DNA from 4 places in the Mesobacillus thioparans genome. Region 3 is predicted to be linked to each of the others. Evidence: riboswitches for the same ligand, from Rfam matches in the RefSeq annotation. Region 3 holds a riboswitch; each other region holds the start of a gene.

What was found. A riboswitch is a leader RNA that binds a small molecule or an ion and turns the genes downstream of it on or off. The one in region 3 is predicted to bind S-adenosylmethionine.
Region 1: another riboswitch for S-adenosylmethionine. It lies ahead of ACNAZ4_RS21010 (methionine ABC transporter ATP-binding protein); the one in region 3 lies ahead of ACNAZ4_RS10635 (trans-sulfuration enzyme family protein).
Region 2: another riboswitch for S-adenosylmethionine. It lies ahead of ACNAZ4_RS19160 (sugar ABC transporter substrate-binding protein); the one in region 3 lies ahead of ACNAZ4_RS10635 (trans-sulfuration enzyme family protein).
Region 4: another riboswitch for S-adenosylmethionine. It lies ahead of ACNAZ4_RS11305 (methionine ABC transporter ATP-binding protein); the one in region 3 lies ahead of ACNAZ4_RS10635 (trans-sulfuration enzyme family protein).

The regions. Positions count from the first base shown of each region.
Region 1 covers NZ_CBCSFH010000017.1:67,610-75,734, forward strand. The annotation lists gene ACNAZ4_RS20995 (M20 family metallopeptidase) at 1-344, opposite strand, end outside; gene ACNAZ4_RS21000 (MetQ/NlpA family ABC transporter substrate-binding protein) at 647-1,483, opposite strand; gene ACNAZ4_RS21005 (methionine ABC transporter permease) at 1,500-2,150, opposite strand; gene ACNAZ4_RS21010 (methionine ABC transporter ATP-binding protein) at 2,140-3,171, opposite strand; gene ACNAZ4_RS21015 (hypothetical protein) at 3,243-3,422, shown strand; SAM riboswitch class I at 3,588-3,691, opposite strand; SAM riboswitch class I at 3,782-3,884, opposite strand; gene map (type I methionyl aminopeptidase) at 4,065-4,808, opposite strand; gene ACNAZ4_RS21025 (ZIP family metal transporter) at 5,066-5,881, shown strand; gene ACNAZ4_RS21030 (ABC transporter permease) at 6,179-7,165, shown strand; gene ACNAZ4_RS21035 (carbohydrate ABC transporter permease) at 7,178-8,077, shown strand.
Region 2 covers NZ_CBCSFH010000014.1:21,045-29,169, forward strand. The annotation lists gene ACNAZ4_RS19130 (Mrp/NBP35 family ATP-binding protein) at 240-980, shown strand; gene ACNAZ4_RS19135 (Rieske 2Fe-2S domain-containing protein) at 999-1,526, shown strand; gene ACNAZ4_RS19140 (hypothetical protein) at 1,519-1,716, shown strand; gene ACNAZ4_RS19145 (hypothetical protein) at 1,771-1,986, shown strand; gene ACNAZ4_RS19150 (hypothetical protein) at 2,021-2,530, opposite strand; gene ACNAZ4_RS19155 (dynamin family protein) at 3,097-5,841, shown strand; SAM riboswitch class I at 6,004-6,108, shown strand; gene ACNAZ4_RS19160 (sugar ABC transporter substrate-binding protein) at 6,211-7,311, shown strand; partial or broken gene ACNAZ4_RS19165 (ATP-binding cassette domain-containing protein) at 7,586-8,077, shown strand.
Region 3 covers NZ_CBCSFH010000005.1:125,502-133,626, forward strand. The annotation lists gene ACNAZ4_RS10630 (methyl-accepting chemotaxis protein) at 1-1,056, opposite strand, end outside; gene ACNAZ4_RS10635 (trans-sulfuration enzyme family protein) at 1,147-2,289, opposite strand; SAM riboswitch class I at 2,358-2,459, opposite strand; gene ACNAZ4_RS10640 (CBS domain-containing protein) at 2,546-3,820, opposite strand; gene ACNAZ4_RS10645 (YitT family protein) at 3,996-4,862, shown strand; gene ACNAZ4_RS10650 (hypothetical protein) at 5,065-5,199, opposite strand; gene ACNAZ4_RS10655 (amidase family protein) at 5,224-6,711, opposite strand; gene ACNAZ4_RS10660 (DEAD/DEAH box helicase) at 6,826-7,968, opposite strand.
Region 4 covers NZ_CBCSFH010000006.1:6,897-15,021, forward strand. The annotation lists gene ACNAZ4_RS11295 (MetQ/NlpA family ABC transporter substrate-binding protein) at 1-502, opposite strand, end outside; gene ACNAZ4_RS11300 (methionine ABC transporter permease) at 521-1,186, opposite strand; gene ACNAZ4_RS11305 (methionine ABC transporter ATP-binding protein) at 1,176-2,189, opposite strand; SAM riboswitch class I at 2,264-2,368, opposite strand; gene ACNAZ4_RS11310 (chromate transporter) at 2,511-3,041, opposite strand; gene ACNAZ4_RS11315 (chromate transporter) at 3,038-3,613, opposite strand; gene ACNAZ4_RS11320 (methyl-accepting chemotaxis protein) at 3,973-5,628, opposite strand; gene ACNAZ4_RS11325 (BMP family lipoprotein) at 5,652-6,632, opposite strand; gene ACNAZ4_RS11330 (potassium channel family protein) at 6,791-7,447, opposite strand; gene ACNAZ4_RS11335 (TrkH family potassium uptake protein) at 7,461-8,125, opposite strand, start outside.

The sequences.
Region 1 (8,125 bases), on a different contig from region 3:
ATAGCAGCTGCGACACTGGTTGTTCCTATAATATTATGGCCGCAGGCGTGGCCAATCCCAGGCAGGGCATCATACTCTGCCAGGAAAGCGATAGAGGGACCTGGTTTTCCGGAGTTTTTGCGGGCAACAAAGGAGGTTTCATGTCCTGCAACCGCCTTTTCAACTTCAAAACCTTCATCCTCTAAAATCTTGATCAGGCGAGCCGAAGCGAAAAACTCCTCATTGCTGATTTCCGGGCGAGCGTGAATTTCGTGGCTGGCATTTAAGTAAAGATCTTTGTTCAGTACCACGTTTTCGGTAATGATATCTTTTAATTCATTTAGGGACTTAACTGATGTTGACATCCTGATTCCTCCTTTAAACTTTCTTGAAAATACTAAAGCTGCGCATGAAAAGCGACGGCTCTCCCAATGACGGTCGCAGAACAGTCAAAGCTGTGCCCGAAAAGGGAAGGCTCCTGCAAGTACGGTCACAGAATGACCACAGCTGCGCCCGAAAAGGGATGACTTCTACAATTACGGTCGCAGAACAGTCAAAGCTGCGCCCAAGAAGCGATGACTTCCGCAATTTCGGTCGCAGAATGACCAAAGCTGCGCCCGAAAAAGGAAGGCTTCTGAAATTACGGTCGCAGAACAGGTGAGCTCTTTTACCAGCCAATCTCACTAAGCGGCACAAAGGTAGGGAGTGTATTTCCCTTGTATTCTTTTTCGATGAAATCTTTTGTGTCATCCTGCTGGTAAAGATCGGCTAATTTTTCCAATGTTTCATTGTCTTTATCTTCTTCGCGGACTGCGATGATGTTGATGTATGGAGTGGCAGTGGCACTCTCAAGGAAGATCGCATCATTCTTTGGTGTGAGTCCAGCATCAACTGCGATTCCGTTGTTGATGATCGATGCGGCTACATCCGGTAATACCCTTGGAGTCTGGCCGGCAACAAGCGGTACAAGTTCAATGTTCTTCGGATTTTCAACGATTTTATCGAGTGAGCCGATGCCGTCGAAGCCTTCCTCGAGTTTGATTAGCCCTGCTTCCTGGAGTAAAAGCAGACCTCTTCCCATATTGGTCGCTTCGTTTGCCAGGGCAATCTTTCCGCCTTCAGGAATGTCTTTTATGTCTTTGTATTTGTCTGAATAAATTCCCATTGGTGCGATCTGCGTGGTTGCGATCGGTACAAGGTCAAGATTGTGTTCTTTGATAAAAGCATCAAAATAGGATACGGTCTGGAATGAGTTTGCATCCAATTCGCCTTCAGCAAGGGCAAGGTTCGGCTGGACGTAATCCGAGAAGGTGACGATTTCAACGTCAATTCCTTCTTTCTCAGCTTTTTTTGCGACAAAATCCCATACTCGATGATCCGTTCCGCTGACACCAAGCTTCACTTTGACGGTTTCTCCGCCTTTTGCGGATGATGAAGAGCTGGAGCATGCGGAGCTGATTAATGTAAGACTAAGTACGATCAATGCTAGTAAAAGTTTTTTCATTTTGTTTTCCTCCTGATTATCTTCTTCTGATTTTTTTAGCTGATATATTTCCAAGTGATTGAAGGCCCTGGACCATGACAATCAAGATGCCAACTGTGATGAACATTGTCTGGGTATCAAAACGCTGGTATCCATATGTAATCGCCAAATCCCCGAGTCCGCCGCCTCCGATGGCCCCGGCCATTGCCGATGCACCGATCAATCCGACCGTTGCAATCGTGAAAGCAAGGATGAGGGAGCTCATTGCTTCTGGAAGAATGAATTTGAATACAATCTGCCAGGGAGTGGCCCCCATTGCTTCGGCTGCTTCAATGACTCCCGGATCTACCTCCAGCAGGGAGTTCTCTACCAATCTGGCAATATACGGCCCTGCATAGAAGACAAGCGGGACGACAGCAGCTGCCGTGCCGATCGATGTGCCGACAATCAGCCGGGTCAGCGGGATGATTGCGACGAGCAGGATAATGAATGGCACTGAGCGGAATATGTTGATGACACTGTTAAATACGTTGAAAACAGGTGCGTTTTCAAGCAAATGACCTTTCCTGGTGACGACAAGCGCAATGCCGAGCGGCACTCCGAGGACTGCTGAAAACAGCAGGGAGAACGCAACCATTTGCAGTGTTTCAATTAATGCCTGGGTGATTTGTTCTGAGTTAACTAGCATGTGCGGTCACTTCCTTTATGTTGACTTTTTGCTGATTGATAAAATTAAGAGCCCTCAAAATTTCCTTATCACTTCCCTGGAACTCGACAATCAGGTTCCCGAATGGAATTCCCTGCAGCTCGGTGATATTCCCGAACAGGACATTGATATGGATATCGAACTTCTTTGAAAGCTGTGAAAGCAGCGGCTCGCCAGCTGATTCGCCAACAAAGTTGATCTTGAATACCTTTTGCAGGCCTGCATGTCCTTCAATGATCCTGCGAACGGAATCGGGAATCCTGTCATTCATGATTGTGCTGACAAAATTCCTGGCTGTCTCTGTTTTTGGGGCTGAAAAAACTTCAAAAACGGAGCCTTCCTCAATGATTTTTCCTTCCTCGATGACAGCGACCCGGTCACAGATTTCCCTGATGACAGACATTTCATGGGTGATGATCAAAATCGTAATGTTGTACTCCTTGTTGATTTTTTTCAAAAGCTGAAGGATCGAACTGGTTGTCTGCGGATCAAGCGCTGATGTCGCTTCATCGCAAAGCAGGATCTTAGGCTGGGTTGCCAGGGCCCGTGCAATGCCAATGCGCTGTTTCTGCCCGCCTGAAAGCTGGTCAGGATAATTGTCTGCTTTATCAGCGAGACCGACAAAATCGAGCAGCTGATAAACCCGCTCTTTGATTTTCGCCTTCGGAAGCTTACCTAGAACGAGCGGCATCGCGACATTTTCAAATACCGTTTTGGAGTTCAAGAGATTGAAATGCTGGAATACCATTCCGATATTCCTTTTAACCTCCCGCACTTCCTTTACCGAAAGGGAAGTCATGTCGCAGCCATCGACAATCACCCGTCCTGACGTCGGCCGTTCCAATAGATTCACACAGCGGATCAGTGAGCTTTTTCCTGCACCGCTAAAACCTATGACCCCGAATATCTGTCCTTCTTTGATTTCCAGATCGATCCCATTAAGTGCCGCTACCTTGTTCCCGCGGCTTTCATAAACTTTCTCCACTTGTTCAAATGTAATCAACTGTCTTCCTCCTTTGTCTTGAAAAGCGCAAGCGCCTTGGTCAGCCCCGACAAGCGCTGGAGGGCCGACCTGTGAAGTCATTCTTTGACTTCATTGGGCGGACCGAACTCGAAAAGTATAGCCGACTGTCCAGAAACGCAGAAACTGGAGACTCCGACAAAGAAGCGCTTTTTGCTTCTGCCGGCGGAGTTGAAGTTTCGGAGTTTCTAGGAGGCGACACTAGACGTGCGACTCGAGCTGCTCAAAGCTAACGCTTATCGCAAGATACTCCAGGGAGCCCACTCAGGGATGAAAACTGGCTAGGCGCTGTAGCTAGACACTAATTTGATAAAAATTCAAAGTTTCTTATAAAGAAAAAAACCTCTTCCCGGGAAACAGGAAGAGGGCATGCCGCAACGAATGCTGGACAAGAACTCTTCTTATCTCCCAAGCTCATGCTTGCTGGATTTGGCACAGTCCTCAAAGTGAGTCCGCTGCCGAGGCTTCATAGGGCCAGTCCCTCCGCCTCTCTTGATAAGAAAGTAACGATATGAAATTGTAGGTGGGGTTCTTTGGAAAAATAAAAAGTCCCCTTCAGAAAGAAGAGGACATGAAATGAAAAGTCGGCCTCTTCTTATCTTTCAAGCTTCTGCTTGCTGGATTTGGCACAGTCTCCAAAGGAGTCCGCTGCCGAGGTGTCATAGGGCCAGTCCCTCAACCTCTCTTGATAAGAAGTAATTCGAATATTGAGTTGTTGTAAATCTTGTTTATTACTTTACTGCGTCGCAGAGAATGTGTCAATCATTTTGTTGATTTTTTTTTTAGAAACACGAAAAATAGGAATTTAGTATTAATTGAGACGTATGCGTAAAAAAAAAGAAACCCCTGCAGCAGCAAGGGTTTCAATCCAAAATCTATCTGGTAATCACAAGCGGTCCATTTTTAGTAAGGATGATCGTATGCTCACATTGTGCAACAAAACTGTTTTCTGTGACATAAGTCCATTCATCATGTTCGTATTGGAAAACTTCTTCCTCACCAGTGGAGATGAATGGCTCAAAAGCGATGACCATTCCTTCTTTCAGAAGTTCGTCATCCCATGGCTCATGATAGTTGTAGATGTGATCGGGAGCCTCATGGATTGTCCGCCCGATTCCATGTCCGGTCAGGTTTTTAATTACTTTCAGACCGTTCTTTCGCGCAGTCGCCATAACGGCCTTGCCAAGTCCGCTTTTCTTCGACCCTGGTTTTGCTTTTTTTAAGCCCGCTTCAAAAGCCTCTACAGCTGTTTCACATATCTTTGTTAAAATCGGGTCACCTTCGCCAACGACAATGGAAATCCCTGTATCGGCAAAATAACCATTTTTCGATCCGGAAACATCGATATTAACGAGATTGCCTTCTTTGATGACACGGCTCCCCGGAATCCCGTGGGCCACTTCTTCATTCACGCTGATGCATGTATACCCTGGGAAATTGTACTCGCCTTTCGGAGCAGAAATAGCCCCATTCTGCTCGAACAAGGCGCCTGCCAATTCATCAAGTTCCTTCGTTGTAATGCCAGGCACGGTTTTCTGCACCAATTCGTCCCGAATCAAGCCAACAATCCGGCCAATTTCTTTTAATCCGTTAAAATCTTCTTCTGTTTTTGCAATCATGACTTAGTTCCCTTCCATGTATAAACTATCTTATTAGAGTATCCCTTTTTTGGGTGAAAATCCATTCATCCGGCTCAAAGCCTGGAGATTAAAAATAAATAAGATTGGAATAACGTTTAGAATGTAGTAATCTTGATAAAACATATCCAGAGCGGTCTGATTTATGTAGAACAAGATATATTCACCACTTCATCATCCATATAATACATTAAAATGAATTACATTTGATTACAGAGCAAGTCTTGGGAGGTATAAGGATGCTTGAATATTTTATGGGCTTACATCCAGTTGTCCAGGCGCTGATCGGGACCTTGTTTACCTGGGGAATGACAGCTTTGGGCGCTGCTTTAGTGTTTACAACGAAAAATCCAAACCAAAAATTTCTGGACAGTATGATGGGCCTGGCAGCAGGAGTCATGATTGCTGCAAGTTTCTGGTCGCTTCTTGCTCCTGCGATTGAGATGGGTGAGGGAGGAAGCCTGCCAAGCTGGGCGCCAGCTGCGACTGGGTTTATCTTAGGCGGATTGTTCCTGATGGTCGTGGATAAATTGATGCCGCATTTACACCCTAATTTATCGATGGAAAAAGCAGAGGGAATCCATCCGGAAAAGAAAAGGCGAAGCACTTTGATGGTTTTGGCCATCACCTTGCACAATATACCTGAAGGTCTCGCGGTGGGAGTCGCTTTTGGAGCTGCAGCTGCAGGTTTTCCGTCGGCCTCGCTTATGGGCGCGATCGCGCTTGCGATAGGGATCGGCATCCAAAACTTCCCGGAGGGCGTCGCAGTATCAATGCCCCTTAGGCAAATAGGAATGTCAAGAAAGAAAAGCTTCATGTACGGCCAGTTTTCCGGCATGGTCGAACCAGTTGCGGCGATGGTTGGAGCAGCCGCCGTCATATTCATCCAGCCGCTTCTCCCATATGCGTTAAGTTTTGCGGCAGGTGCGATGATATTCGTAGTCGCCGAAGAAGTTATCCCTGGATCCCAGGAAAATGGGAACAGCGACCTTGCCTCATTAAGCCTCATGTTTGGATTTGCCATCATGATGATCCTCGACGTGGCATTAGGGTAAAAACTTTATTAAAAAGCTGAGAAACCTGTGCATCAGACTCATTGAGAAGTCTGGCGCACAGGTTTTTTTATGCGGTAAGAATTTAAATTCACTTCGAATTGGGCAATCAGGACAAACGGTTATCCTTCGCCAACCGAAAAAATGAAAACGATAACAACGTGATGGTATCAATATTTCGCTTATTTATACCAAAACTAAAAAATTGGTACCATAAGCAAAATTCGATGGCTTATAAATGTAAGCCCTTTTTTTTATGATGAAAGTACAGAAAGACAAAGCAACCAAGGTGGTGAAGAAATGGAAGTCAAGATAGAGCAGCCAGTCGAACAACATGTCAGTGACACCATTATTGAAAAGGCAACGAAAAAGGAAAAATACCAAAAAGTTAAAAAGACGATCATTTCACAAAAGTATTTGCAAGCGATGGCACTACTCGGTGTAGTATGGATGTTCATCTTTAACTACATCCCAATGTATGGACTGATTATCGCGTTCAAGGAATTTAGCATCATCAAGACAATTTCGGAAGCGCCATGGGTTGGTTTGTTGCAGTTTAAGGAATTCCTTCACGATGAGAATTTCTGGATCGTCCTGAAAAATACGCTCGGAATCAGCTTGATTAAACTGGTTATCGGATTCCCACTGCCAATCATTTTTGCACTTATGCTAAATGAACTTACTTCAATGAAATTCAAGAAAGCGGTTCAAACAATTTCCTACCTGCCGCACTTTCTTTCGTGGGTAGTGCTTGGCGGAATTTTAACGACATGGCTTGCGGATATCGGAGTCATCAACGAAATCCTACTGGGACTGGGTTTGATCAGCGAACGTACGAACTTCCTGGCTGAACCTGATAACTTCTGGACCATCGTGATTCTCTCGGACATCTGGAAAGAGCTGGGCTGGTCAGCGATCATTTATCTAGCGGCAATTGCTGGTGTATCGCCAGAACTTTATGAGTCATCAACGATCGACGGAGCGAGCCGTTTTCAAAAAATGTGGCATGTTACATTGCCATCCATTCGCCCGACAATCACAATTTTGTTCATCCTCGCTGTAAGCGGTGTCTTGAACTCGAACTTCGACCAAATTTTGATCTTGCGTAACTCTTTGAATGAAAGTGCTAGTAATGTAATCGATATTTATGTATACCAGATGGGTCTTCAAAATGCCCGTTACTCCTATGCGACAGCAGTTGGTCTATTAAAAGCGATCATTGCCTTCATCCTGCTACTGTCTGCGAACAAGATTACGAAGAAACTGAATGGAACATCTTTATTCTAGGGGGGTGAGGTTGTGTTCAAATTATTTAAACGCAACAGACGTACAACAAGTGAATACATCTTTGACAACGTTAACATTCTTATAATGCTCTTTATCTGCGCAATCACCATCTACCCGATTTGGTATGTAATCGTCAATTCCCTGAACGACGGGGTCGATGCCATGAAAGGCGGGATTTACTGGTGGCCAAGGGAATTCACTTTTGAGAATTACAAAGCTGTTTTCAGCAATCCAGGGATTGTCACCTCGTTTGGGGTGACCGTTGGTAAAACGGTCATTGGTACCCTGACACACGTGTTCTTCACCGCGATGGTGGCCTATGCGCTGTCACGCCGCGATCTTTATGGCAGGAAGTTTTACATGCTGGTCGGTGTGATCACGATGTTCTTCAGCGGCGGATTGATTCCTTACTTCCTGTTGATCAGGGACCTTGGATTATTTGATAACTTCATGGTCTATATCATTCCGACGATGTTCAACTTCTTCCATTTGATTATATTTGTGTCCTTCTTCAGAGAGCTGCCTACGTCTCTTGAGGAAGCAGCGAAAATCGACGGGGCAAATGATTTCATGATTTTCATAAAAGTAATCATCCCGCTGTCAATGCCGGTTATCGCAACAATTGCATTGTTCCAGGGAGTCTATCAGTGGAACGATTATTTTGCCGGGGTCATCTTTGTAAATAACCCGGATTTGCAGCCTATCCAGACTTACCTATACAAGGTTGTAGCTGAATCCAGCTCAAACCAGATGATGACGAATGCAGCAGGAACCATCGCTACCAAGACTGTCACATCCCAATCGATCAAACTCGCGACAATGGTTGTCACCACACTTCCAATCATGCTGGTGTATCCGTTCCTTCAGAAATACTTTGTAAAAGGAATGCTGATTGGATCAGTAAAAGGTTGATGTTTTCCAGCTTCGATTTAAACTTCCTTCAAAGAAGGAATTTAAATG
Region 2 (8,125 bases), on a different contig from region 3:
AGAGCGCTAAGTTCATTAGGGCCGGCTCTGTTTTTGAACCGGTTAGAGCGATATTGGCGATAATCTGAATTTATTGGCGCTTTTCACAAGTTTATTGGCGAAAACGACATGTTTATTGGCGAAAACCACATGTTTAATGTCGAACTGGAAATTTCCAACGATTTTTTCCAGTTAAGGTTTCAACCAATTTTAGATAAGGTAGGGAATAATAACCCATCCAAAAAAAGAGGTGCTTTCAAATGTTAAAAGGAAATGTGCTGGCGGTGACTAGCGGTAAAGGCGGAGTCGGCAAGTCTTCATTATCAGTGAACCTTGCGCTGGCGCTGCAAAAGCTTGGCAAGTCAGTGGCGATCATCGACCTTGATATATATGGATTCAGTGTACCGAAAATCCTTAACATAGATTCAAAACCAAAGACGTTCAACGGAAAAATCATCCCGGTTGAAGCGAATGGCATCAAGGTAATGTCAATGGGCTTCCTGGTGAAGGACAATGAACCGATCGTCTGGCGCGGCCCGATGCTTGGAAAAATGATTCAACATTTTACCGAGGATGTGCTGTGGGGTGAAATGGATTATTTCATTCTTGATATGCCTCCTGGTACCGGTGATGTCGCGCTTGATATGCACCTGATGATTCCACAGAGCAAGGAAATCGTCGTGACGACACCTCATAAAGCAGCATCATTCGTTGCGGAACGCGCGGGAGCGATGGCGATCAAGAGCAAGCATGAGGTGATCGGGGTGGTCGAGAATATGTCGTACTTCAAGCCTGAAGACAGCGACCTGAAGTACTACATTTTCGGAAAAGGCGGCGGCGAGGAGCTGGCAGCACAGCTGGGTACGGAACTATTGGGTCAGCTGCCGATCCAGGAAGCGGATGAGAACAGTGAGACGCCTGCGATCGCTGCAGATAACACTGTGCTGTTCAAGGAATACTTGAACCTGGCCGAAAAAATCGATGCAAAGTTTCAGCTCTAGGAACAGGAGGATTTGGCGATGAGTGATGATAAAAAACAGAACCATCATGAAGATGATAAAGATATGATCAAGCTAATCGATAACCTGAACAGGAAGGACGACGTCCATTTGAACAGAAGGGCGTTCCTGAAGGCTTCCTTTGGCGCAACTGTCGCGATTGGACTGGCAACGACACCATTTGGGATCTTCACCTTCCTGCGCGATGAAAACGGCGAAGTGAAGAGAGTGGAAGTCACCGATATCAATGACCTGGCAATCGGCGAATCCAGGAACTTCAACTACCCGACGAAAAATGAACCGGCAATTCTGGTCAGGACACCGGACGACAAATTTGTCGCTTACAACAATAAGTGTACACACCTGCAATGCCCTGTTTTTTACGAGCACAAGGAAAACGTCCTTCTCTGCCCATGCCACAAAGGCTATTTCAATGTAGACAGCGGCCAGCCAATGGCGGGACCTCCGCAGCGTGAGCTTCCGAAAATCCTCCTTGAAATCAAGGATGGAAAGGTGTTTGCAGTTGGGAGGGAAGTAAGGCATGGATAAAAAAAGAGCAGCGTTCATCTCGATTTTCCTGTTCCTTGCGGTCAATGTGGTCGCCCTCTCGAATGCAATCGAGGGCTATTATGGCCAGGAAGATGAGCTTGTTTATGGTGCGGTGATCGTCGCTTTGATTTCGACGATTCTCGCGACAACAACATTCTTCATCTGGAGGAAAGCAGAGTATAAAAAGTAATCTGCCGGCGAAGATAAAAGGAGAGTTTCTTTCAATCTAAAAGGGAGGATTGAGATGAAGAATCCTTTTCATCAAGACAGCAAAAAAGAAACCATTGAGGATGTATTGGAAAACTCGGTCCAAATGGAAGAAGATTTGATGAGGACCTACTTGATTACAGCCGAGCGCATCCATGATGATCCAGAACTGAAGGACCGTTTGGAGAACTTCGCCGAAGGCAATGCGAAACGGACGAAGCAGCTGATTGATGAGCTGCAAAAGGAAAAATAAGAAGAGCAGCGGATCATCCCGCTGCTCTTTCTGTTTAACCGAACTGGTTTGTCGGGACAATTTTGATATTGTCACCTTCAAATTTCCTTTCACCAAACAAGGTGATCAAGGTGCAGCTCAAAATCCGGAATGGGCTGACTTCGACTTCGTACTCAGCCAGAATCCCTGATCCGAGCTCCTCGCCAGCTGCATTCAGTGCCTGCACGTTTTGGCCTTCTAATGTTCTAAGTTTCGCTTTCATCAGGAACGCTTTCCACTCTTCCCAATTTTTGATTAAGAAGGCCTTTTCTCCATTCTCCAGGTAGCCGAGCTGGCAGCCTCTTTCATCAATGGCATCTGCATTCCCATAGCTTAACTCCATGACGATATCCCGCAAAAATTGGAATTCATTTAGGTCCAGATAGGGATCGATGTGGAATTCAACTTCATTTCCTGTCCCCTTTATGGTGGCAAGCGTTTTATTGTTCATGATCACAGTTTGGTTTTTTATATGTTCTGATGCAATATCGTCGATGGGAGTGTCCATTATTTTTAAAGTCAGCATAACAATCTCCTTTTCGGTCATCTTGTACCTTTCATTATAATGATTTTGCCCTATGAGCGGTGTGACAAACTTCATTTTATACCCAGAAAGTTGAAAGCTAGTACGAAAGATATAGAAGTCATTTAATATTCGACAGGAACTGGCAAATTACTGGATGGATTATTAAAATCATTACATATTTTTCAGTGCTTGTAGCACAACTGAAAGCTTCCTGAAATCTTGAATGAAAAATAGTCTGATAGAATACAATGATAAGGTTTGAGGGTAAGCCGTAACAGGGAAAAAGAAGAGTTATTAAGGCTGTTTTCGTAAAGATTGTTGTTAAAATCCTAAAGCCGATTTTAACGTGATAATAGCCATTTTGTATTTCGGTACTAAGTTTGCAAGCTCTTTTCTTATAATAGTCGTTAATTGTGTGAAAAATCTTAGGTAATTCAATCCTATTTTGTAACCAATAGCAACAAAGTTTGAGAAAAGAGCCATTATCTAAAACAATTTTTTCATGCCTAAAGGAGTCTGAGGGCTCTTTTTTTGGATTGATATTATCGAGAGGTCGGAGGAAAGTCATGACATTTGAAGAGCAATTAATCAATAAGTCGTATTTTGAAACCTATATGGACTCAGGTAACAGGACACACCCAGTCCAGGTACTTGGAGAGCTCTACCTTGCCGAACAGAAAAATGATATGCCTGACTTGGCAAACATCCGTTTTGCGCAGGGTGAGGTTTATTTTCACCATAAAGACTATGAAGCGGCAATTTTTAAATGGGAAAACATCACGAATGAGCTTGAGCCATGGGCAAAAAAGAACATGGGGGATGCGTTCCTGGAGCTGGGCCTGCTGACATCGGCGGAAGAGCTGTACCTTTCGATTGAGACAGAAAGCGATGTACTGAAAATCGAAAGCGGCCTGCAGCTGTTATCACTTTACATAGAGCAGGGTAAGCTCGATAAAGCAGTTGCTGTCATCAAAAAAGCAGTGGCACTTGATCCGGATTATCCTGGCGTGACTGAAATCGCCCGTTCTTTCTTCGAGGAGCAGAATGATTGGGGAAATGGTGTCGAGCTTGCAGTCAATGAAGGAATCCGGACAGGATCGCCAAAATGGTTCGATGTCTTGAACCAGTATGTTGAACAAGGACATACTGCGGGATTTGCACCTGAATATTTCAACGAGGCATTATCTGTGTTATTCCAGGTGGACAGAAGCCGGTTCGAGCAGCTCGCTGTATCTCTATGGCAAAGCTACCGGAATGAAAGCACCTACATGGCATGGTTAAGGGAATTCAATCAATTATTCAGCGGGATGGATGGCAACAGAAGAGATGGCTGGACACAGCTGTCAGCGGTCTATCAGGAAAGCTATTTCGAATTGATCAGCGGCGACATGCTGATCAAGGAAATTTCGCCGCTGATCCCGGAAATGCTGACAAACTGGCTGAAGATAACAAGCCCGATGAACAGCCTGGTCGCAGCGTCATCCATCATTGCCTGGAATGAGGTGTTTCCTGGATCGATTACAGCTTCAGCGATACATGATGCCGAGACATTAGTCCTGAACTCAAATGAGTACCATGATGGCTATAAGGATAGCATGATGTTGTTCCAGTCGATCATCAAATGGGCAGAGGATCATGAAATCGAGGTTGGCAACAAGATTAAGTGGATGGTCCAGGAGCTACACGAGTCCAATGTCCATAATATGCTGGTCGCCGGCGTTTCGGGCAATGGCAAGTCTTCCTTCGTCAACACAATCGTGGGCGAAGAATTGCTTACTGCCCCGACTGCAGCGGTCATCCGGTTCATGGATCAGGAAAATCCGGCAGCCTATGAAATCACCGATACAGAAATCCGTCAGATCATGGATGTTGAGGACTTCAAGGAGGCAGCGGGTGTCAGCCGCAAGAATCATAAGAATGAAACCATCATTGATTTCAAGGCAGACTTCCCATTCCTGCGCGAACATGACCTGGCACTGATTGATACCCCAGGGGTCAACAGGAATAACTATGAAAAGCATCCGCTCTACAATTACTTGAGATTTGCGGACAGTTTGCTGTTCGTCCTCAATGCGAGTGATCCTTTTACGGAAAAAGAAAGGGATATCCTCGAGAAAATATCAGAATTCTTCCCGGATCTGAATATTCACTTCCTGTTGAATAAAATCGATGTAATATACGGACAGCAGGAAGCAGCGGAAGTTTTCGACCAGACATGGGCAGAGGTCAGCCAGTACTATCCGGATGCAAAAATGTTCGCTTTCTCATCCAATTATGATAATGCCCAGCAGCTGAAGGATTTCTCGAATTTTATTAATACAACCAGAAACGCAGTTGATCTTGAACAGGAACGCACCGCGAAACTGCAGTTCTTTGTCAGACGGGCGATCACGTATTTGCTCAATAAGCGGGTTGAAATCGAAAATAACCATATGGAATCCATCAGCTGGAACGAGGAAATGGTCAGCAAGCTGAATGGTGCCATCAATCAGTTGGGCGATATTGAAGAAGAGAAGTCACGCTCCATCCAGAAGTCATTCCGTAAAATCAAGGATGAAACCCGTGCGGAAATCATTGAAAAGATTCCGGAATTACTGCGCAGCTGTTCTGACTTGGTGACAGAGGACAGTGATTTTGGCAAAATCCATTCGGAAATGGACCAGGAAATGAACAAGCGAATCGAAGAGTATCTGGAACAAACGGTAATGCCAAAGTTCCATGCTGATTTGAATGACTGGATCCAATTTTCAAAGGATGAGTTTGACCAGAGCCAGAATTATTTGGGCGAGATGGCGGAGGGCTTTAACTCTATGTACGGAGAGGAACGAATCAGCCTTGACTGTGATTTCAGGGTGCTCGATGACTGGCGCCGAGATGCTAATCGAATGACGAATGGCGTGCACTATGAGAAGGTCAACATCATGAACCGCTCGACCCCTCAAGCCTTTTTCCTGAAAAGCGCCGGCAAGCTGCTTGGCGTGCTTCCGCAAAATAATACAATGCTTTATAACAGGTATAAATCCTATCTAGAGACAGAGGATTATTATGAAATTGGAGTAACCATCGCCAAGAGGTTCCTGCAGCAATTCGAGATCTTCGAAAAATCGATTGAACGCGATGTGAATCTGTTCTTCAAACAACCGTTCAACGTTCTTGAAGAATCTGTAGAAGAAGCCAAGAGCGAAATCGACCATGGCAAAAATGAATTGGAGAAATTGAGGACCAACCCGGAATTGTACCGCGATCCATTGACACTGTATGAAGTAAAACTTCGCCAGTACGAATGGATGACCGCAGCCGGAAGGGGTTGATCGTTAGTGAAAGGAAGATTCCCGGATTTGGGAGTCTTCTTTTTTTTTACAAGCTACTTTTTTAAGATTAAAAATTTAATTTTCATAATAATATTGACAATATGATTACAGGAGTTTAAAGTAAAGTTTATCAATTTGCCAGATTAATTAAATAACTAAATTCTCTTATCAAGAGTGGCAGAGGGACTGGCCCTATGACGCCCAGCAACCGTTCCATCAGGAATTGGTGCTAAATCCTGCAAAACGATATGTTTTGGAAGATAAGAGAGGAATCTGACCTTTTCACCATTTTGTGTTCGAAACCTCTCTTTTCTGGAGAGGTTTTTTTATTTGGGTTAACTGAGCAGACACATTAAGGGGGAAATGCAGATGAAAAGAGTTGGATTCAAAAAGGTATTTTTAACGGCGGTAGCTTCAGCATTGCTGCTGACTGGCTGCGGTGGAGGAGAAACGAAGACGGCAAGCGGTCCTGTTGAGGGAGTTCCGGATCGTTTTGCGAAGGGTGAAGAAGTCAAAATCAAAGTCATCCGCAAGATTGGCGGAGATGATCATACTGCGCAATTTTTAGCAGGAGCGAAGGCGGAAGGGGAAGCGCTTGGCTTCAAGGTCGACGTCTTCACTGCTAACGGAGATACAGCAAAATTCCATGATGCCATCAACCAGGGTCTGCAGCAGGACTATGACGGATTCATCATCTCACATGGAGATGACGCTGCAACTATAGACGATGTGAAAAAATTGACGGAGAAGGGCAAAAGTGTCGTGACGTTCGATTCGAATCCTGATCTCGCACAGGTTGAAGGCGTGACACTTACTTCCCAGGATGACGAAGCACTCGCAACCCAGGCGCTCGACCAGCTTGTGAAGGACCAAAACGGTGAAGCGAATATAGTCTACCTCTGGGTCGATGGCTTCCCGCCAATGGTCAGAAGAAATAAAGTTTACCAGGAAACCTTGAAGGCTAACCCTGGAATCAAAGAGGTTGAGAGATTCGGAGTTGCCGCAGCCGATACAAGCGTACAAACGCAGAATGCAGTGGCAGCGATGTTGAACAAACACCCAAAAGGAGAAATTGACGCGATCTTCGCGACATGGGATGCATTTGCGATTGGGGCAGCCCGTGCCATCAAGGAAGCAGGCCGCGATGAAATCAAGATTTACGGAATTGATGTTTCTAATGCAGACCTTCAGGAAATCCAGGCAGAAGGCAGCCCATGGAAATACACAGCAGCCGTTGATCCGAAGCTGATCGGTGAAGTGAATATGAGATTGCTGGCGAAAAAGCTGGCTGGTGAAGAAACACCGGCAACTTACGACCTTGAAGCTTCACTGATTTCACAGGAAGAACTTCAGCAGTCGAAAAATCCAGTCAACATGGCAAATCTGGCTGAAATTATCGACGGATGGGGCAAATCGGATGCATTTTTAGAAGATTGGATAAAGAAATTGAAAGATCACTATAAGAAATAACGATTGAGAGGGTTTGTTGAGAAGGTTTTATAGCTGGAAAAATTATTATATAGCGACTTTTTCGGTTTTATAGCGAGTTTTTTATTTTTATAGCGACTTTCTCGATTTTATAGCGACTTTTTCAGTTTTATAGCGACTTTTCAATTTTTATAGCGAATTGGAAATTCCACGCGATTTTTTCCAGTTCAGACACAAACAAAGCAGGCACTCTCAAACAAAAGAGAGTGTCTGCTTTGCAGAAAGGTAGGGAGGAGGAACCGGGATGATACTTCAAATGAAAAACATCAGTATTGAGTTTCCTGGGGTATGGGCGCTGAACGCAGTGGATTTCAACACGGAAACTGGCAGGATCCATGCGTTGATCGGAGCGAATGGCGCGGGTAAGTCGACATTGATGAAGGTGCTTTCCGGCGCGCATGATCACTATACCGGGGAAATTCAGCTCAATGGTGAGAGTGTAGAAATCAGGACTCCAGCTCATGCGCAAAAGCTCGGGATCCAGACAGTCTACCAGGAGGTCGATACAGCCATCATCCCGTCGCTGACTGTGGCCGAGAATATCATGCTCAATCAAACAGTTCAGAATCTGGACAACAGGCACTGGATGAATTGGAAGCAGTTGTTCAAACAGGCAGAAGACATTATTGAGGGCATGAACCTCAAGATTCCTGTGAAAAAGCTTGCCGGGGAACTGACACTCGCGGAAAAACAGCTTGTTTTGATTGCCCGGGCGATTTCAAGCCATTGCTCATTCCTAATCCTCGACGAACCAACCGCTCCCCTGAGCCATACTGAAACAACGGAACTTTTCCGG
Region 3 (8,125 bases):
AGCCTGGATGGAGAGGATTCCGTCCCGCATCTCATCATATTGCATCTGGACATTGCCGAATAACCTGCTCCCCTTCTGCACTTCCAAGCTGCCTCCAGACATCACCTCCACCATTTTTTTGATATCGCTGCGGACAACTTCGATCGTTTCCTGGATTTGACGCGAAGCCTGGAGCGATTGCTCAGCCAATAAGCGCACTTCCCCGGCAACCACCGCGAACCCCTTCCCCTGATCTCCGGCACGCGCAGCTTCGATGGCCGCATTCAATGCCAGCAGATTCGTTTGATTGGCAATTCCGGAAATGATATTGACGATCTCGTCGATTTTATTTGTTTGTTCGGCCAGTGATTCAGCATCCTCTGCTGCCTGTTTCGTAATCTGATCCATCCGTCCTACCTGTTGGCTCGTTTCGCTGATGATTGCCTGACCTTCTTCACTTTTCACTGCATTGCTTGTGGACATCGTTTCGATCATATTGGCAAGTTCAGCAATCTCGCTGATTCTACGCACCATATTGTCGACGATATCACTCAGCACGATTGAATGCCCCTGCTGCTGTTCAGAACCGGCAGAGACTTGAAGAATCGAAGCTTTGATTCTCTCGCTTTCTTTTTCATGGACCTGTGAACTCTGAAATAGCTTTCTCGCAGAGTCATGCAACACCTGAGTATTGTCCTGGCATTGCGCCACGAGCAGCCTTAATTGACTGATCATCGCATCAAAATGGGAGGTCAGCTTTCCAATCTCATCACTTGAGTCACTTGCCAGATCCACCGACAGGTCACCCGAAACAATTTTCTGCGTCGCATCTGTAAGTCGGTCGATCTGCTTGAACACCCTTTTGAATAAAATAATGATGAAAACAAGACAGCCTATTGAAATCAGCGTTCCTGCAATGGCTGTCGAATACGTGCTCCTCGATACCAGTTCGGACGGATCAGAGCCTTTTTTGAATGAATTTAGCAAGTAAAAATTGTAAATCGTCGAAATGGCATAAACAAAAAATAACATGCCAAAAAAAGCAAACACCTTTGTTTTTAACGAAAGGTCCCGCATACTATCCACTCCTGTAAAATCCCCAGCATGAATACTGGGGATGAATAATCTTCTATTAATAATATCGACATTTCAGGAAAAATTCCTATCTCACTCAACAGCTTTAGCCAATGCTGCTTCAAACTGGGATACGATATCCTCCCCATGCTCAATTCCGACCGAAATCCTCACAAGACGATACGTGATTCCAAGTTCCGCCTGAGCCTCAGGAGGCAAGGCACGGTGGGAAGTTTTCAGCGGATGGGAGACCGTGGTTTCGACGCCCGCGAGTGTCGGAACGATTTTCACCCAGCCCAGCGATTTGAAAAATCGATCAGCATCAACATGTTCCGCCAGCTCGACCGATACGATAGCCCCAAAGCCTTGTTCAGCTTCTTCGAATGGATAATATACCTTTGCGATATTCTTATTTTCACGAAGTTTAACAGCAAGCAATCTCGCATTCTCCGATTGTGCCTTCATCCTTAAAGCAAGCGTCTTCAAGCCCCTGCATGTCAACCATGCTTCAAACGGACTCAGATTCGCTCCAAGATTGACAATTCTCGCGCGTACTTCGGCAATCAGTTCCTTACGGCCAACGATGACGCCAGAAGTGACATCACTATGGCCGCCAATGTATTTTGTCGCACTATGAACAACAAGATCAGCACCGAGCTCATATGGACGCACATGGAGCGGAGTAGCAAACGTATTGTCGACCAATACAACGAGGTTCCTCGTCTTTGCAAGCGCGATGACTTCATCCAGCTTTTCAACGCGGAGCAGCGGATTTGTGATCGACTCGGTGTAAAGAAGCTTCGTATTCGCCTTGATGGCGTTGGTGACATTGCCCAGATCCGCGAACGGCACGAAGGTCGTTTCAATCCCGAAGCGCTCCAGCTCTGCTTTTAGCATATGGAAGCTCCCGCCATACACATCGTCCGCGGCAACAATATGGTCACCGCTCTTCACCACTGCGAGGACCCCGGCCAAAATTGCAGCCAAGCCCGAGGAAGCAGCCACTCCATCCTCGGCATGCTCAAGAGCCGCTACTGCATGCCCGAGTTCATCCGTATTCGGATTGCCGACCCTGGAGTATAAATAATTGCCCTCACCCTGATAAAAGCCCTCGAGTTCATCAAGATCACTGAACGTAAATGCCGAAGTCTGGTAAATCGGCGTTGCCTTGCTTTTAATTCCCTGCTGCTTCGTATGTACTGAATGAAGCACTTCCGTTTCAAACCTGTTGTTCATTTCATCCACCTGCTTTTTTAAAAAATAAAAACCTCTCCAAATAAGGAGAGGTTCCAACTGCTCAGCCTCTCTTATCTTCAGAAATCGATCCTCAGGAATTAGCACCTTTCTATAAAAAAGAAGGTTGCCGGGCTTCGCAGGGCCTGTCCCTCCGCCGCTCTGGATAAGAGTTATTCTTTTCAAATCATTATATTAGCTGAAGTATATCAATTTCGCCGTAATCTCGTCAATGAACGAATTTCAAAATATTTGTGAATCAGTCCTCAGGGTCGCTGTCAAGCAAATCCCATGGGGTGATGACGCCAATTGGCTTTCCGTGCCGGTCGCCTGTTTCCGTGATGATGACCGCCTGTAGCTTCTTGCCTCTCGTATGGTAACGCTCGAATAATTCCTCAATATGGTATAGAGATGCTTCCTCATCCACGAACGTGACGAAATAATTCTTCCCCTTCGTCAGCAATTCTTTGATTTGGACATTTTCAAAGTGGACGACACTGTCGGAAAAATGCTTCGCCATCCACTGGATGATTTCCGTCGAAGTCAGCAATGCAACATATTTATCATCCTTGTCATAGACAGGGAATCTCGTAAAATCAAACTTGTTGATGACCTTAAGCACATCTTTTAGATAAGCATCCTCATAATAATAAAACACCGGGCTGGTCGCGATCGATAATGCCGTCTGCGGCTTCTCGAATTCCTTCGCGATTTCCTCAATCCGTTCGACCACTTCGATATGCGGCTCGGCAATATAATAGTCCGCATTCACCCGCTCATGGACAATCGCATTCCGCAGCTTGGCAAACTGATGCAGCTCACTTTTATACTTGCGGACCAATGAATGATTTTTATAGCCAGAGTACAGAAGCTCGACAAACGCATCGCTGTCCGTCCCCTTCACCATTTCCTTCAGCGCTTTATGGATTCGGTTAAAAGCCGTCTCAAACTTGCCGGACTGCTCCTTATGCTTTACCTCCTGGTTATCTGAAGAGCCCTGAGGCGCAGAAGTTTTTTGGGACTTTTCGTTGTTGCTGTTTTGGTTTTTGGAATTGTCGGTGTTCTGTTTTTTTGAATTGTCGGTGTTCTGTTTTTTTGAATTGTCGCTGTTTTGGTTTGCGGCTTTGCTGCTGTTCTGTTTCGTATCCTGGTTTGACGCTTTGCTGTTGTTTTGTTTTGTGGATTTACTGTTATCCTGGTTTGATGCTTTGCCGCTGTTCTGTGTTATGGATTTACTCTTATCCTGGTTTGATGCATTGCCGCTGTTCTGTTTTGTGGATCTACCGTTATCCTGGTTTGATGCTTTGCTTCTTTTTTGCTTTGTCTCGTTGCTATAATCCCTTTTCTGTTGATCGTCAACGTTCTCATCTACACGCTTGAGGCGGTTATCGTCAACAGCAGGTCTCGGATTGGTCCGGAGATATGAGTCGTTGCCCCGGTTTTTGCTGGTTTTCCTGTTGTGTTGGTTTTTCCGTTTTTTTGATGATGTCTGATGCTTGTTGGATCTATGTTTAACTTGAGTATCGTTAGCCAAAATGGTCCCTCCGTTGTTTCGATTCACTTCCCTACTCATTACCCCAAAACGTACTTTTTCTAATCATGGATATATCATGTAAAATTTCCAGATGACATTTAAGTTTGATACAATAAGTATAGTACATACATTGAAATTAAATAGTAGATTTTTATAGAAAAGGGTTTGATATGCAGTGGCAGCAACGAAGAAAAAAAGAGTCATAAAAGAGGTTACACAGCTGGTGACGATCACCATCGGGGCAATCATCGCCGCATTCGGTCTTGATATGTTCCTTGTGCCCAATGCCATCCTTGACGGAGGTGTCATCGGTCTTTCGATCATCGCAGCCGAATTGAGTAACATCTCGATGAGTATATTCCTGATCCTGTTCAATCTGCCTTTCCTCTATATCGGATACAGGAGGATGGGCACGAAATTCACGCTTCGGACGCTTTACGGCGTCATTATTTTATCCGGAGCGACCGCCTACTTCCATCACTTCGACCGGGTGACCGATGATTTATTTTTGGCAACCATCATCGGCGCCGTCATCCTTGGAACCGGCGTAGGACTCGTCATCCGTGCAGGAGGAGCCCTCGACGGAACCGAAATCATCGCAATCCTTGTCAGCAAAAAGCGCACCGTGTCCGTTGGCCAGATCGTCATGGTCATGAACTTGTTCATCTTCCTTCTGGCCGCACTGCTTGTGTTCAGCTGGGAAACAGCCATGTACTCGATCATCACCTATTTCATTGCCTTCAAGATGATTGACGTCGTCGTCGAGGGGATGGAAGAGCTAAAATCAGTGACGATCATTTCCGATGTCCCGGAAGAAATCGCCGAAGCCCTGTTAAAGCAATTAGGACGCGGCATGACCTATATCCAGGGCCAGGGCGTTTTTTCAAACGAACCAAAGAAAATCATCTACACAATTGTCAGCCGGATTGAATTATCCACCCTGCGCTCCGTCGTGGATGACATCGATCCGAACGCACTCGTCGCGATTGAGAATGTGGCCGATGTTTCGGGGAGTAATTTTGATAAGAGCAGCGGGCATTAAATGTAGACTTGGTCGAATTATTCAGGAATGTGGTCGAATTAATTAAAAATCCGCCAAATTATTTCAAAATGTGGTCGAATTAATTCCAAAAGTGGTCGAATTATTCATTTTTTCGCCAATAAAATTCCCAATGCGAGTTCAATTATTAATGATGTTTTCTAAAAAATGCCCCCGCGAGGAAATCGCAGGGGCATTTTACTGTTTAATCAATCGGATTGTTGAATTTCTTTTCTTTTTGGCCGGTTGTAAATTCAACAAGTTCTTCTGGTGTGTTATTTCCCTTTTTCTTGTTGTTGTTGCGCTGGGCGTTTCCGTTGCCTAACTTTTGCTTACCCATGCTTCCTCGCTCCTTTTAATGGATTCAAGGTGTAGTATGGATTTTTTCGTTGGTGTTTATTCCAAGTTCGGGTGCGCGGCGGACCGTGGTTGCCTGCTCGTAGGCATAAGCGAGCCTGATCAGCAGCGGTTCGCTGAAGGCTGTGCCCGTGAAAGTGATTCCGATTGGTTCCCCATCTTCGGTATAAGCGGTTGGTACCGTAACTGATGGATAACCCGCCTTTGAGCCGATTGTCGATCCATCCATCGGGAAAAGCACCGCATCCGCTCCGTATTCCTTCAGGGCGTAATCAATTCCTTGTTCCCTGGCCATATAAAGATTGTATTCAAGTTCTTCGAGATACTCCGCCTCCTTCAAGCTTCCGCTTGTCGCTTCTGAATCGAGCAGTACCTGCTGGCCATATTTCAGCATTTTTTCACCATGTTCATAATTGAAGGCAATGACATCGGCAAGCGTCCTGACTGGAATAGTCGGTGCCAATTCGTTTAGGTAGGCATTCAGGTCAGCTTTGAATTCATAGCTCAAAACATTGTATCCCCACTTCGCTTTTGCTGCCGGGATAGCTGCTTCAATCACCTCGGCGCCGAGTTCCTCCAATTGTTCAACCGCTTTTTGAAAGATTTGCTCCTGTTCCTCTGTCCATTTGCCAATATACTCTTCCCTGACAACAGCAATCTTCGTTCCTTTTAATGCTTTTTTATCAAAAAGTGATTCATGGTTGAATTCAGGCAGACTTACCATTGTTGCCGGATCCTGCGGGTCCTGTCCGACAATACCCTGTAAAAGATACACCGCGTCCTTTACCGTTCTTGCCATCGGGCCTGCCGTGTCCTGGGTGTGGGCAATCGGGATGATGCCAGTCCGGCTGACCAGTCCGACTGTCGGCTTGATGCCGACCAATGAATTTTGCGATGCAGGGTTTAAAATCGAGCCATCTGTTTCCGTACCAATCGCAGCTGCAGCAAGATTCGCTGCAATCGACGCGCCAGACCCAGCGCTTGAGCCGCCGACCTCGAACTTACCCGGTCCATATGGATTGAGCACCTGACCCCCGCGTGAACTGTAGCCGCCCTTCATGTCCATTCCCATAAAATTGGCCCATTCGGTCATATTTGTTTTTCCAAGGATCACTGCGCCAGCCTCCCTCAGCTTGGACGCAACAAAAGAATCTTTTATAGCAATGGAATCCTTCAATGCCAGCGATCCGGCACTTGTATGCATTTTATCTCCCGTATCAATATTGTCTTTGACCAGGATTGGGATGCCGTGGAGCGGACTTCTCGGTCCCTTTTGTTTCCGTTCCGCATCCAGCGCAGCTGCGATATGGAGCGCATCGGGATTCAGTTCAAGCACAGAGTTGATTGTTTTATCAAAAGCAGCGATCCTTCCCTGATACATCAGCACAAGATCATGAGATGTCAGCTCGCCGCTCTCCATTTTTGCCTGCATGTCATCGATCGTCGCTTCTGGTAGCCATTCTTCCATCATTGTATGTAAACGTGGATTTTTCATGTTCAACAGTTCCTTTCACAAATAAACTACGATATATAAATTCTGATTTTTTCTCGAAAAACCTTTTTTTACATTAAAAAAGCTATAGGAAAAAATCCTATAGCTCCATCCTCATTATTCAGGGTCAACAATTTTACCACCGTAAAATTCTTTTGGCATTGGCGTAATATTAAGTGCCTTGCAGAATCTTTTCAAATCCCGTTCTTCGCGTTCGTTGACGATCGAAATGACTGTTCCTTCCGCGCCAAAACGTCCTGTGCGTCCGGAGCGGTGGACGTATTGGTCCAGCTCCCTCGGGAAATCATAGTGGACAACGTGAGTGACACCTTTAATATCCAAGCCGCGAGCTGCGACTTCTGTGACAAGCAGCATTTCGCTGTTGCCGTCACGGAACTTATTCAAATAACGCTGACGATCCTGCTTGCTTAAATCACTGTGCAGCTGGCCGACATGGATTTCTTTGAACTTCAGTTTTTCAGCAGCGATGGTCAGGTTCGCGATATCCTTGATGAATACAAGCGACTTCGTTCCATCTAGACGCGCGATTTTCTCAAGGATCTTGATTTTGTCACGCTGCTCACTCATGAAGTAAATATGCTCGACTTTTGCGGCATCGATAGTTTCATCCTTCTTCACCTTGATGATTTCAGGATCATTCGCCAGTCTCTTGATCGATTTTTCAACAGCCTCGGGCAATGTTGCTGAAAAAAGCAGTAGCTGCCTTTGGTCAGCAAGTGTCGACTTTACAATACTTTTAACCGTTTCATTATGTTCAGGGGTAAGCAGCTGGTCACCTTCATCAAGGATGACAGTCTGTACTTTGTGCATCTTCAGCTTTTTCTGCTTGATCAATTCATTCGTGCGGCCAGGCGTCCCAACGATAATATGCGGACTCTTTTTCAGCTTATCAATCTGGCGCTTCAGGTTCGCACCGCCGATCAGGCTTGCCGATTTGATTCCGCTGCCTTCTCCCCATTTCTGGATTTCGGCGAGGATCTGCATGACAAGTTCCTGTGATGAAGCAAGGATCACTGCCTGTGTATTCTGCATCTTAGGGTCGATTTTATTTAAAACAGGAAGCAGGTACGCCAAAGTCTTGCCAGTACCAGTCGGTGATTCCGCGACGATATCTTTTCCTTCAAATATTAATGGAATCGCCGTCGTCTGGACAGAAGTCATCGTCTCGAATCCGGCCGTTTCCCAGGCCTGCTGCAGGAACGGTTTCAGTTGTGAAATAATTGGTTGAGTTTCTGACATGATTTTCTCCTTAAGTTAAACATTCTAGTATTGATACTAGCTAAAACCCGCTTATAAGTCCAGTATTCCCCCGCATAATCACGTTTTTTCATGTTGAAATACTTTCGTTTTTATTTTATTGGCGGAGTTCACAACTTTATTGGCGAAAATTAAAATA
Region 4 (8,125 bases), on a different contig from region 3:
GCGGATCAGCATTAGGATCAAGCTTGATCAGGCCGGCATCCTCAAGGATCAGGAAGGCACGCGCTGCATTGGTTGGATCGTTTGGAATCGCGATGGCCGAACCCTCTGCGACTTCATCCAGTGAATCGAACTTCTTTGAGTAAATCCCCATTGGCGCTGTTGGGACGACAATCACTTCAGACAGCTCAAGATCGTGTTCTTTTGCGAAGTTTTCCATGTACACCTTGTGCTGGAACAGGTTCGCGTCAAGATCCCCTTTTGACAGAGCCAGGTTTGGCTGGATGTAATCGCTGAATTCGACCACTTTCACTTCATACCCTTTTTTCTCAAGCAGAGGCTTGATGCCTTTTGTGACCATATCGCTGTATGGCCCTGATGTCGCTCCGAATGTAACTTGCTTTTTGTCAGCCTTCGCATCGCTGCCTGAGGCTGAGTCACTGCCGCATGCAGCCAACAACCCGATTGATAAAAGTAACAGTAAAGAGAACAATAATTTCTTCATTTTAATAACCCCCAATTTTTATCTTTTGTCTACTAATTTAGCAATCCTGTCGCCGCCAAACTGGATCAGCTGGACAAGGCATATCAGGATAATCACTGTTGTAATCATGATGGTATTGTCGTAACGGTAATAACCGAAACGGATTGCCAGGTCACCGACTCCGCCGCCGCCAACAATCCCCGCCATTGCCGAGTAGGCCACAAGGCTGATGATCGTGATGGTGACACCCTGGACGATTCCCGGCTTCGCCTCCGGAATCAGGACATCCTTGATGATCATCCACGGAGTAGCTCCGGTGGCCACCGCTGCCTCGATGACCCCTTTATCGATTTCGCGCAAGCTTTGCTCGACGATTCTCGCAAAGAACGGAATCGCCGCAACAGACAATGAAACGGATGCGGCTGTCGGCCCGATTGTCGTGCCGGCGATTAAATTCGCAAGCGGCAGCAGGGCGATCAACAGGATGATGAACGGAACCGACCGGATCATATTGACGATGAAACCGGCAATATTTTTAAAAAGCTGGTTTTCAAGGAACAGGCCTTTATCGGTGACAAAAAGAAGAACCCCTGTCGGCAGCCCAACAATGATCGAAACAAGGATGGAGATGCCGACCATATAGATTGTTTCAAAGAATGCCTTATTCAGTTCCGGCAGCAGTGCGACCAGGTTATCAAGCAGCATCTTCAATCACCTCCAGATTTCTTGTCCTTGATGCGATATAGTCAATGGCCCTGTCGATTTCAAGGGTCTCGCCCGAAACTTCCATAATGAAAATCCCTAGTGGGATCTCCTGGATATACTCGATTTTTCCGTGGAGGATGTTTCCCCTCACCTTGAATTTTTGGAATACATCCGAGATGACACCCTGCTCGGCAATCTCGCCCTGGAAATAGATCTTGATCAATTTACCTTCCCGCTCCTTCCTCAGTCTTTCCGGCAATTCGAATTGAAGGATGGAGTTGACGAAATCCTTTGTCAGCGGCTCCTGTGGATTGGCAAAAATATCGTAGACATTTCCCTCTTCGATGATTTTTCCATCCTGCATCACGGCCATCCGGTCGCAAATCGTCTTGACCACTTCCATTTCATGCGTTATAAGCACGATTGTGATTCCTAACTCTCTATTAATCTTTTTAAGTAGAGATAAAATAGAGCGGGTCGTGCTTGGGTCAAGAGCGGAGGTTGCTTCATCGCATAGCAGGACTGATGGATTATTCGCCAGCGCTCTGGCTATGCCAACACGCTGTTTCTGGCCGCCGGACAACTGGGCAGGATAGACGTCTTTCTTGTCGGAAAGCCCCACCATATGTAAAAGCTCTAGCACTCTCTCATTTATCTCTGTTTTCGCAGTGCCGGCAGCTTTTAGCGCAAAAGCGATATTTTCACTGACTGTCTTTGCGCTTACAAGATGGAAATGTTGAAAAATCATCCCAATTTTCAAACGGGCTTTCCTTAGCTCGCCCTTGCTTAAAGAGGTGAGCTCCACGCCATCAATATAAATCTCTCCCGATGTGGGCTTCTCTAGGAGATTAAGGCATCTCAGCAAAGAACTCTTGCCTGCTCCGCTATATCCGACAATCCCGTAAATTTCGCCCTTTTCTACTTTTAACGAAACATCTTCAACACCTGTCACCGATCCCTTTTTCGTTTCATATACCTTGACCAGGCTCTTCACTTCAATCATTTTTGCACCCCCGTTTTCTCTCAATAAAAAAAGCCTCTTTCATTCAAAGAAAGAGGCATCGTAAATATCTATACGACTTATCTTTCAGAATGAAACCATTCTGCAGGAAGTGGCACCTTTCCATAAAGGAGGTTGCCGGACGTCATCGGGCCTAATCCCTCAGTCTCTCTTGATAAGTAACTTATTAAGTTCGTTTCGATAATTGAAATATTAAAACTATCTGATATATTTGTCAACAAAGTTTTTTTCAATGATTTCCATTGAAATCGTTTACACCGTTGTGGCTGTAAGAGAATTTATTTTCAAAAGAAAAACCCTTGTTTAAGCTAAAACAAGGGCTCCATAGACGAGCGCACCAGCGATCACATAGGCCGGGTGCACCTTCAGTTTCTCCATCAGGACGAAGCTGATTCCGCCGATCAGGATGGTCTGTGTCATGCCGACACCTTCATAGGAGGAGAAAAAGAAATCATAGGTCATGACTCCAAGGAGCACGGCAATCACAGGACGGACGATGATTGTCAGCCTTTTGACACGAGGGGAATCCTTGTATTTCATCAGCAGTCCCAGCAGACCGATCATCAGGATCAGCGATGGTGCCACGGCTGCAAACACACCGACAATGGCGCCGAGGATTCCTCCTTCTGAATAGCCAATATACCCGGCCATCTTCGTCGCGATCGGTCCCGGGAGTGCATTGCCCATCGCGAGTACTTCACTGAATTCATTGACCGTCATCCAGTCATATCGGTCGACGACTTCATTTTCAATCAACGGGATCGAGGCAGGACCGCCGCCGTAGCCTAAAATACCGGGAATGAAAAACGCTAAAAATATCTGGAAATAGATCATTTTTGCTCCCCTCCCATTTGTTTTTGTTCAGATGGTGAAGAGTCTTTTTTTAATAAAGCCCCAAGCAGCAGGATGAAAATTAAAATTGCAGGATGTACATTCAGGATTTGGAGCAGCACCAGGCTGGCAATCAGCGCAACAGCTGTCCAAGCCCAGCCAAGCTTCGATTTCCCCGATTTCTTGATGAAGTCCCAGGTCAGGACAGCGAGCATGACGGCAACGACCGGTACGACAGCATCGGCCATTCCTTTTACCCAGGGCTGATCTTTGAATGAATTCAGGGCAGTAAGCAGGAAAATCATCAGGACGATTGTCGGGACCATCGTTGCGGCCAGGGCATTGATCATTCCCACGACTCCGCCCACTCGATAGCCGATATAGCCTGCCATCTTCGTCGCGATCGGACCAGGGAGCGCATTTCCCAAAGCAAGAATATCACCGAACTCATCAGAGTCCATCCATTTATATTTATCTACCACTTCCTTATGTACAAGCGGAATCGATGACGGCCCGCCGCCATAACCAAGGATTCCCACGCGAAAAAATGCCAGGAATAAATCTCTTTGTTTCAAAACTTCACCTTCTCTTCTGTTTTTAGCCGTATGCAGTCGCTTTCTATAATTCTTATTTCTTTTATTTTATTATAGACTCATATATTTGAAACTGCATGTCAAATTCAAGGAATTATATCGTCTTTGGGCAGCATTCACCATTATTTCTGCCATTTCTCAGGCTTTGATTTGCTCCATAATTCAATATTCTGGCGATTTTTTCATTTATTCGATCACATTTTTGATTATTTCGGCCACATTCCCCGATATTCCGACCACTTTTTCAATTAATTCGACCAAGTACCGATTTTGCAATTAATTCTTCGCTTTTCATCCCCATAAAAAAAGTATCACAGCTCCAGGCCATGATACTCTTAAAATCATTTATTAAACTTAAAAATAGAAACTGATTCGTTCAATTCGTTGGTCAGTTTCCTCAACTCTGTTACCTTTTTCGAAAGGTTGCCGAATGCCGTTAATTGTTCCGTTGTGGAAGCTGAAATTTCTTCGCTTCCAGCTGCTGTTTCTTCGACGACAGCACTGATGGATTCAACATTGTGCAGGACCTTTGCTCCCAGCTCCTTGGAGGCTTCCGTTCCTTTCACAAGCTGCACGATTTTTTCCGAGATGCCGCTGACTCTGGCTTCTATATTTTCAAAAGCTGACATTGTCAGGTTCATCGATTCCATTTGCTCATCAGCGATGACGCCGCCTTTGTTCACCGCTTCCCCGATTTCGTCGAGACCCGACTTCAATAGGTTGACCATATCGAAAATTTGCGTTGTGGCCAGGTTTGACTCTTCAGCCAGCTTCCTGACTTCTGATGCAACGACCGCAAATCCTTTTCCAGCCTCTCCAGCCCTTGCCGCTTCGATTGCTGCATTCAATGCAAGCAGATTGGTCTGGGCTGCGATTGCCGAAACGGATTTGGCCATGTCTTCGATTTTTGCAGCATAACCAACAAACTTGCCCGTTGCTGTCTGGATGGAATAGGAAGCCGCTTTGTTTTCTGTAATCAATACTTTTTGCCCCTCAATTGCCTTTCTGCCTTCACCAATCGCTTCCACCGCTTCCTGGCTATATGAGGAAGACTCCTGGCTGTAGTCCAAGTTCAGCATGATTTCTTTATCCATTTCGTCAATCAGCTCAACGGATTGCTGGAGATCTTCCGAGACGGTTTGGGCACCTGCTGATAGCTCATCCGTCGAAACAGCGACCTGATTCGAAATCTCGGTAAGCGCTACATTTTCCTGTTCGATTCCCTCTGCAAAATCTTCTACTTCCTTGCTGGCCCTGTTCACTTTTTGCAGCAAGGACGTCAATTGAGCCGCCATCATGTCGAAGGACTCATTCAAGGTCCCCAGCTCGTCCTTATGCTTATATGGGACTTTTTCAATCATTAAGTTACCCTTGGCGATTTCCTGGGCATTGATGGCAATCTGCTTCAACGGCCTTGTGATCGAGCTCGTCAGCCTGATCCCGATTCCCCCGGCAACAAGAACAAGCAGTATGCTGCCGATGATTGCCGAAAGGATAATGAATTGAATCTGGTTCTTCAAATCCTTCTGAAGATAATCGTAATAATCATTCACCTGGATATTCAAGAGATACAGATCATTCAGGATCCCCTCACTGCGCAGCGATTGCCGCTTCACTTCTGCACTGATTTTATCATCAAGTGCTTTCTCCGCTTCGGACTTGAGTGCATTGAACTTTTCAAAAGCTTTGTCCAACACTTTCTTGCTGTTTTCCTGCTGAATCAATCCCTCTGCCTGAGCAAAAATTTTAGAGGTCTTCTCCATTTTCGCTAATGCATCCTGCCTGTTCCCTTCGGTCGGACTGAAGGAAAAATTGCTAAGCGATTGTTGGGTTGCCGATGTTTCAGCCTCCAGGTTCTGAACGGTCAGCAGTACCTGAACATAATCTTGATTGGATGTCTGGACCATCAGCATTCTGTAAATGATAAAAGAAATCATCACAATTGATAAGCCAATGGCGAGCAATAAATTCAATAGTAATTTCTTTTTGATTGTCATGTCGGTTCCCCCAGTTGCAGCTGTTAATCTAGCTGAATTGAAACTCCATTTGTTGATAATTTATCTTCCAAGTCTTTCAAGGTTTTTTCCTGTTCTGGACTCAGCTTAATGACCCGGATTGGTGCAAGCCCGACACCCTGTTCATTAATGCCCAGTTCGATTTGCCTTGATTTAAGCTTCTTCTCGGATTGGAACTCCTTAACTGCTTCATAAAGTGCGATATCCACATTCTTCAGCATGGAAGTAATAATGGCCTTTTCGGCAAAAAAGTATTGGTCGCTATCTACACCAATCGCAAACTTTTTCCTGGCTTGCGCTTCCTTCAATACACCTACTCCCGTAAAACCTGCCGCAGCATAAAGAACATCTGCACCTTCATCGATCATTCCCGCAGCAATCTTCCCTCCAAGGTCTGCATTGCCAAAATCCTCAGAGTAGGCAACCTTTATCTCAGCATCCGGCTTGACTGCTTTCACACCCTGCTCAAATCCCGATTTGAATTTGCGGATCAGCGGCACATCCGCACCGCCCACAAATCCGACAACCTTTGATTTGGTGGTCATCCCGGCAACCGCGCCGGCGAGGAAGCTGCCCTGTTCTTCTTTAAAAATGATCGATGTGATATTTTCCATTTCTGATACCGAATCGACCAGTATAAACTGTTGTTCTGGATATTTTTTTGCAACTTTTTCCAGATCCTCAAGAACCATAAATCCAAGTCCGATGACAATATCATTTCCGTCCTCCACCAGCTCAGTAAATCCCTTTTCATAGCTGCCTGCTTCCTGCAGCTCCCGATAATCAAAAAGAATATCCAATTCATCCCTTGCTTTTGTCAGTCCGGCAAACGCCGCATCACTAAACGATTGGTCACCAAGTCCGACGTCAGACAACATGATGCCAATCTTCACCCTTTCCTTTGCCTTCAACTCTGTGTTGGCACAGCCCGCAAGTCCCCCTGCGAGTAAAACTGCGATAAAAAGCACATACATAATTCGTTTCATCTTGATGCCCTGCTCCCTTTTCCAGTAAATTTATATGTATTTCATCGGCCACAGCCTATTTTTGTTAATGGTAGAAGAGAAAGTCTATCTTTTATCAATTTTCAAAATAATAAACAAATAAAAAAGCAGGCTGTCATCTCCCAGCCTGCTTCCTGTCATTATTTTATTTTCGTGAATTTGTTCAAGTCGCCATTTTCGCCGAGGACAATCAGGATGTCTTCTGCTCGCAGCGTCTTCTCCGGGTCTGGTGAAATATCGACTTTGTTTGCGGTCTTGACGCCGATTACGGTGATATTGTATTTGGCACGCAGATTGATTTCGATCAGGTTTTTGCCGGCCATGCTCATAGGCAGCTTGATTTCCTCGATGCTGTAGTCATCTGAAAGCTCGATGAAATTCAAGACATTCGGGGATGCCATCAGCTGATGGGCAACCCGTTCACCCATGTCCCGTTCAGGGAAGATGACTTTGTCCGCGCCAACCTTGAACAATACCTGTGCATGGTGTTTATTAAGTGCTTTGGCCACGACATTCGATACGCCCATCTCTTTTAAAATCAGGACGGTGAGGATACTTGCCTGGATGTCGTCTCCTATGGCAACAATGACGGTCTCAAAATTCCTGATGCCAACAGCCCTCAATGTCTGCTCATCAGTCGAATCCCCGATTACTGCATGTGTTACAAACTCTTTATAGTCTTCGATATGCTGCTCACTTTTATCAATCGCCAGTACTTCGTGTCCTTCATGATAAAGGGTGGTGGCAACACTTGATCCGAAGCGCCCCATCCCGATTACTGCATATTGCTTTGCCATAATTATTATCCTCCTACCCAATCATCACTTTTCCAGCTGGATGCCGATAATGAGTTTCTTTTCTTTTTCTTGCCACTGCAAACGCAAGTGTCAATGGACCAACCCGGCCCGCAAACATCGTTATAAGAATCAGGATTTTTCCATATGATGACAGTTCAGGCGTCAAGCCCATCGATAGGCCGACAGTTGAAAAGGCCGATACAGCCTCAAAAAAGAGCATCAAAAAGTCTTTCCCTGGTTCCGTAATCGTCAAAACCATTGTAATCGAACCTACTAAAAATAGCGCAATCAGCGTAACCGTCAGTGCTTTCGAAATAATGCTGTAGTCCACTCGTCTGCCAAAAAAGGTGACATCTTCGCGGCCGCGAATCTGCGACTTGACTGCGCCTAACAGGATGGCGAAGGTAGTAGTCTTGATGCCTCCGCCGGTGGAACCTGGCGATGCACCTATGAACATCAGGAAAATGATCAAAAATAAGGTGGACTGTTTAAGGTCCGGGATATTCAGGGTGTTGGACCCTGCTGTTCTTGGTGTTACGGCCTGGTATAGCGCCCCGAACATTTTACCAGTCATCGACATAGGCTTCAAGGTCGATGGGTTCTTGTATTCAAGAATGAAAATCATCAGCGCGCCTGCGAACACAAGGATACCGGATACGCTGAGGACGATTTTCGAAT